Regions from separate parts of the Thermoanaerobacter sp. X514 genome, predicted to be linked through region 2. Evidence: riboswitches for the same ligand, from Rfam matches in the RefSeq annotation. Region 2 holds a riboswitch; the other holds the start of a gene.
The links. A riboswitch is a leader RNA that binds a small molecule or an ion and turns the genes downstream of it on or off. The one in region 2 is predicted to bind thiamine pyrophosphate.
Positions count from the first base shown of each region.

Region 1: another riboswitch for thiamine pyrophosphate. It lies ahead of thiC (phosphomethylpyrimidine synthase ThiC); the one in region 2 lies ahead of thiT (energy-coupled thiamine transporter ThiT).

Region 1 covers NC_010320.1:993,846-997,273, reverse strand. Annotated here, with positions in the region: gene TETH514_RS04990 (homocysteine synthase) at 1-234, opposite strand, end outside; gene TETH514_RS04985 (homoserine dehydrogenase) at 274-1,566, opposite strand; SAM riboswitch class I at 1,634-1,745, opposite strand; TPP riboswitch at 1,930-2,037, shown strand; gene thiC (phosphomethylpyrimidine synthase ThiC) at 2,083-3,381, shown strand.
Region 2 covers NC_010320.1:659,701-663,128, reverse strand. Annotated here, with positions in the region: gene mgtA (magnesium-translocating P-type ATPase) at 1-142, opposite strand, end outside; M-box (ykoK) riboswitch at 523-685, opposite strand; gene TETH514_RS03220 (phosphatase PAP2 family protein) at 749-1,285, opposite strand; gene thiT (energy-coupled thiamine transporter ThiT) at 1,531-2,169, opposite strand; TPP riboswitch at 2,232-2,334, opposite strand; gene TETH514_RS03210 (ABC transporter ATP-binding protein) at 2,406-3,428, opposite strand, start outside.

The DNA.
Region 1 (3,428 bases), 330 kb from region 2:
TACCCCACCTTCTAATGCAGCTATTCTTTTTTCAAAAACATCAACAGTAGGGTTCATCATTCGAGTATATATATACCCTTCTTCTTTTAAGGCAAAGAGGTCTGCAGCATGTTGTGTACTTTTAAAAGCAAAGGAAGAAGTTTGATATATAGGAAGTGCTACAGCTCCCGTAGTTGGGTCAGGCTCCCACCCTTCATGAATTGCCAAAGTTGAAAAACCATATTTTTTAGACATAATCTTTATCCCCTTTCATCAAATATAAATATTTGATTTCTAAATTACTCCTACCAAATCTTCAAATTCTTTTAACTGTAACTCATCTATATCCTCTTGTAACACTTTAAAAATTGCTTTTAGTTCTCCAATTTTTTTGTCATTTAGCTTTTCTACAAATACATCAATATTTGTCTTTAATTTAATTACAGCAGCAAATGTGTCATTTTCGTAAGAGGACTCTAAGATTAAAGCTTCTTCTCTTTTAAAGAAATTCAAAATCTTTTGTAGATTTAAAATATCTCCTTTATGCATTTTGAGTCTTATATAAAACGTATCTGTAAAGCTTCCTTGACGAACTGGAAGAAGCTTTGCTGCATCATTATCTTTGATATTATAATTTAACAGTATATCAATTAAATCCGCGACAACTGCATCTCCAGTAGGAAGCTCTCCTGCCCCTTTGCCCACAAATACATATTCGCCAAAACTATCTCCTTTAAGAATAACAGCATTATTTACGTCGTTTACCCTCGACAAAATATTGCTTTCCTCAACCAAAACGGGTTCTACTCCTGCAAAAACACCATTTTCTATCTTTTTTCCCCATGCAAACAATTTTAATTTATACCCCCATTCAGTGATATAATCTAAATCTTCTCTTGCAATCCCATCAATCCCACTTCTCCTTATAGAATTTACCGGCACATTTACATTAAATACTTTGCGCATTAGAATAATCAGTTTATACAGTGAATCAAAACCTTTTACATCATAATCGGGATTTGCTTCTGCATAACCTAATTGCTGAGCTTCTTTAAGTGCTTCTTCATAACTTTTTCCTTTAGTAGACATTTGCGTAAGAATGTAGTTAGTAGTGCCGTTTACTATACCTCCTACAAAATCTATTTCATCTGTGATTTTTAATCTATCAATTTGATGAAGTATAGGTATTGCTCCTCCAACACTTGCTTCGCATTTTAAAAACACTCCATTTTTTTTTGCTGTTTCATTTAAATCTTCCCCATGTTTAGCCATCAATTCTTTATTTGCAGTGATTACATGCTTCCCTGAAGACAAGGCTTCCTTCACATATTCGTAAGCTGGAGAAATACCTCCTATTGCTTCAATAACTATTTTTATCTCTTTATCTTTCAAAATTTCTTCAGCATTTTGGGTAAGTAGTCCTTCTACCTTCACTTTCCTTGGCTTATTGAGATTTTTCACGAGTATCTTCTTTATCTCAGGATAAAACCCTGTACTCTCCCACATATGACCTCCTCTTGAAGTTATCAATTTATATACTCCTGTTCCTACTGTTCCAAGTCCTAATAATCCGATTTTTATTTTCATGTCACACCTCCAAATAAATTTTTAGGCCCTCTTCTCAATGAGAAGAGGGCCTAATAATCCGCCACTCCTCTCATCTCTCAGGTTAGAATAATCTAACCTGCAGGATTTGGCACCAGACGCATATAAATGCCGGTTGCCGGGTTTCATCGGGCCAGTCCCTCCACCACTCTTGATAAGAGGTTTGTGTGTAATATATTCAATTTTGCATGTTGTAATCTATGTTATCACTTTGAAACTGTAAAGTCAAGAACTTTTTTTGTACTCTTTCTTAAATTTTTTCTAAATTTTAATATACGCCGATTTTTTTTAGTGGTATAATAATATTGTATAATATTTATACTCTATCGATTATAAAAATTTAATATTTGCCACATGGGGTGCCGGCGTAACCGGCTGAGAAAAAGGTGTTGCCTTTTAACCCATCGAACCTGTTAGGTTAGTACCTGCGTAGGGATGTGGTCATCTGCCATGGCTATAATCCCCATGGTTTATTTATTTTTTAAGGAGGTTTTTATTATGACACAATTGGAATACGCCCTTTCAGGCATTGTCACAAAAGAGATGAGAATAGTTGCAGAGTATGAAGGAGTAGACGAAGAATTTATTTTAGAAGGAGTTAAAAAAGGAGAAATAGTAATACCATCAAACATCAACCACAAAAACCTCATTCCCAAAGGCATAGGAAGGGGTTTATCGACAAAAGTAAATGCCAATATAGGAACCTCTGATGCATACCCTGAAATTGAAAAAGAAATTGAAAAATTAAATGTTGCTGTAAAAGCTGGAGCAGATGCGGTAATGGATTTAAGCACAGGGGGCGACATTAACCAATCTCGTAGAAAAATACTTGAAAATTCCCCTGTCCCTGTAGGCACTGTCCCCATGTATCAAGCAGCTGTAGAATCTATATCCAAATACGGTAGCATTGTAGCTATGCCTGAAGAATTCATTTTTGAAGTTATAGAAGAACAAGCAAAAGACGGGGTTGATTTTATTACAGTCCACTGTGGTCTAACATTTGAATCATTGAAAAAGCTTAAAGACAACGGCCGAGTGATGGATATAGTAAGCCGCGGTGGCTCCTTTACAATTGCTTGGATGCTCCATAACGACAAAGAAAATCCTTTGTATAAACATTTTGATAGGCTCCTTGATATTGCTAAAAAATATGACATAACTCTAAGCTTAGGAGATGGACTGCGTCCAGGTTGTCTCGAAGACGCTACAGATAGCGCACAAATTCAAGAGCTCATCATCCTTGGGGAACTTGTCAAAAGGGCTCGTAAAGCAGGAGTTCAAGTGATGGTAGAAGGACCCGGGCATGTGCCAATTGACCAAATTGAAGCAAATGTAAAACTTCAAAAACAACTTTGTCATAATGCTCCTTTTTATGTGCTTGGCCCTATTGTGACTGATATAGCTCCTGGTTATGACCACATAACTTCAGCAATCGGAGGAGCAATTGCAGCAGCTTCTGGTGCTGATTTCCTTTGCTATGTTACACCCGCTGAACATCTCGGACTTCCAGACAAAGAAGATGTCAAAGAAGGCGTTATTGCAGCAAAAATTGCCGCCCATGCTGCAGATATCGCAAAAGGCGTAAAAGGTGCTAAAGAAAAAGATTTAACTATGGCTAGAGCTAGAAAAGCCTTAAACTGGGATGAGCAAATAAAGCTTTCTATAGACCCTGATAAAGCTTTTAAATATCGCATCAATAAAAACATATCTACAGCCAAAACTTGCAGTATGTGCGGAAAATTCTGCGCTATGAAAATTGTCAGTGAGTACCTTGGAACTTCAGCTATGACTTGCTAATACCTTTGCCTTATTTACATTCCCCCCTTGATTTTCTTTGCTAATTT
Region 2 (3,428 bases):
TATCTTCTGCTTCCTCAGAAGTCAATCCCTCTCTATCCGTACCTAATTGCGCCAAAACTTCATCAACATCTTTTCTGGCAAACTCAATTAATTGGGTAAGTATCGTATCTGTGAAGCCATTTTTCTTTGCGATTTTGATCATTCCCATACACCTCCAAAACACAATAATAGACTAAGGCTGCCGTGTCTACTGCAACCTTCCAGTTACAGTATTTGTTTTTTTGTAAAAAACTTTCGCATTTAGACGATGGAATTAAATGGAGTTAGTCTGAGAATTGTTTTGGAGGTATATGTAATAGGACATCAAAAGAAGGGATAAATGGGCAATCCTACGAAGAGCAAAATTTATAGAAAAGCCACCTGTGAGAAGAATGGACGTGGCCTCAAACTTTGCCCATCCTTCTTTAATGTCACATTACATATACCTTTGTAGCTTTTACTACTACCTCCACCGTCCATTCTTCTCACCTCCGTTTTTTAGCAAATTAAAAAACCTCTCAACGAATGAAAGAGGTTTTTAGACATTTCAATTCGTTGAGCTTTGGCACTATACAGCTTTGGAGCATCCTCCAGCTGCATTAAGTAAAACCTTAATTCGGTAATACTTGTTGACCCGTTAGCATCTCTCGATGTTTCCGGGCAGCAGCGTGTATCTGTATAGGAGCCTCACCTAACGATTGTATTAACTTGTGTCCTTCTACATTATATTCTTCTATTTACAATTTGTCAATCTATTTTGAAAAATTTTTTACAAAAACAACTTTGTACCTATAAAATGGGTTAGATAAGAAAAAGTAATACCTATCGTTGAGCCCATTAATACATCTGAAGGATAATGCAGTCCCATATATATCCTCGAAAGTCCCACAAGTACCGCCAGTGAAATAAAGAATACTGCAAGGCTTGGAAAAAATATTGAAAAAGTCATAGCAAGTGAAAAACTGGCAGTAGCATGACCAGAAGGAAAAGAATAATCCTTTAAAAGATGTTTAAAAGTGTTTGTATTAGCTAATACCATATAAGGCCTTGGTCTTGTATATTTTCTTTTTAAAAGTTGAACAAACAAATGGCTGCTTACAAGTGCAGTTAAAGCTTCTACAGCAGAGGCTTTTACATCGTTTTTTCCAAAAAAAATTAAAAACAAGCAAGAAAATATTGTAAAAAAAGGACCGCCTATATGAGTTATTTTGGGCATTATTTTGTCCAATATATTACATTTTATCCTTTCGTTTATATAGAAAAAAATGTTTTTGTCTTTGTCAAGAAGCACTCTTTTTATTTGCATCAGCAAAATCCCCTCCCTACAATCTCATTTCACTAATGCTTTTATCGAAATTTTCAGCACAATTTCACACACTCTATCAGCAGAATTTTTATAAATCAATTATTCCCTTCTTTCTTTCATATCCTCAAGTTTGTCAGGTATCAATGTTAATTCTGCGTTAAATTTTTTCTTACATAATATTATACCATATATTATACCATTATTTCAGCTATCCACTGCAAAAAATAAAAAGGGGAAATACCCCTTTAAGCAATTGCTTTCTTTTTAATTTCTTCAATAGCATTTCTAACTTGAGGAATTAGTGAAACCGCAAAACATATTGCCACTTCTACACCTATTATGCTTCCATTGACTAAAAGTGAATAAACTATAGGGCTCATTCCTTCTGGTGCATAGCTTGCAAAAAAGAACACTCCCGATAAAAAGTGAGAGAAAAATCGTCCAAATCCACCGACTAAAATTCCCAAACTTAGGTTTTTTCTAAAAAAGCCAGCAAGTCCTAAAGCACCGAAGGCCAAAGGATAGTCGAGAAGTACTTGCACCCATTGGACAATAAATGGGTCTTGAATAAGTTGTAAAAATCCATACGCCATTCCTACAATCACACCAGGACCTGGTCCATAATAATAGGCAAAGATAAAAAGCGGCAACATGCTGGCAGGTGTAATAGAACCACCTTGAGGCCAGTGATAAAATCTTATATAAGACAGCACGAAAGAAATAGCGATTGAAAGTGCTCCGTAGACAAGCATTTTTGTGTCAAATTTGACACTTTTTCGCATCAGATATAAAAGAAAAGCTGCCAATAAAATTGCTAATATAACCGATAAAGTCACTGGTTTTATTTGAGCAAAATCAGAAAAAATACTTAAAAGGTAGGACATAAACAAAAACACCTCCATTTTTCAAGGAGGCTATGTTCGCTGAAAAAAATACCGCGAAATGCGGTATTTTTGAGCCGCATTCCCTACGGAGGCATTACCCTCATCAGGTTCCAAGGGTTTGGCATCAATGCCATCTCAGCCGTTAAGGCTCCCCCAGCGGACATAACCTCTATTTTATTTTCTCTTTTACTTTATCACTTTTTGTTTCATATGTCAATAATAATTATTAAATGCTATCAACTTGCCATCTCTTCCTCTTTTTCAAACTGGCTGTTATAGAGGCTTGCATAAAAACCGCCTTTTTTAAGAAGCTCTTCGTGGGTACCCTGCTCTACAATATCTCCATGGTTCATGACAAGTATCAAGTCAGCATCCCGTATTGTAGAAAGCCTATGAGCGATTATAAAGCTTGTGCGTCCTTTCATAAGGTAATCCATCGCTTTTTGTATTTGTATTTCTGTAAGGGTATCTACAGAGCTTGTAGCCTCATCGAGTATGAGAATTTTTGGATCTTTCAAAATAGCTCTTGCTATAGTTAGTAACTGCTTTTGCCCTTGAGAAATATTTGTGGTCTCTTCATTTAATACCATGTTATAGCCCCCTGGCAATGTCCTTACAAAATGATCCACATAAGCTGCCTTAGCAGCTTTTATAACTTCCTCCTCAGTAGCGTCAAGACGGCCATATCTTATATTGTCCATAATAGTACCATTGTAAAGCCATGTATCTTGAAGTACCATGCCAAAAAGTGAACGCAAATCTTCCCTCGTAAAATCTCTTATATCATGCCCGTCAATCAAAATAGCTCCTTCATTCACATCGTAAAAGCGCATTAAAAGTTTCACTATAGTAGTCTTTCCTGCCCCAGTAGGACCGACAATTGCAACTTTTTGTCCTGCCTTAATAGAAGCAGAAAAGTTATTTATCACCATTTTATCAGGTCTATATCCAAAACGAACATTTCTAAACTCCACATTCCCTTTTATATCTTCAATTTTTACAGGCTGTGGATTATCTGGAACTTCCTCTTCTTCCTCCAAAAACTCAAATACTCTTTCTGCACAGGCAGCAGTTTGTTGCAGTATATTGGAAATATTTGCAATCTGAGCAATAGGCTGTGTAAAAGATCGGATGTACTGTATAAACGCCTGAATATCCCCCACTTCTATTGCATTTTTTATGACCAACCAACTACCCAAAACTGTAACCGCCACATAACCCAAGTTTCCTATTACATTCATAAGTGGCATCATAATACC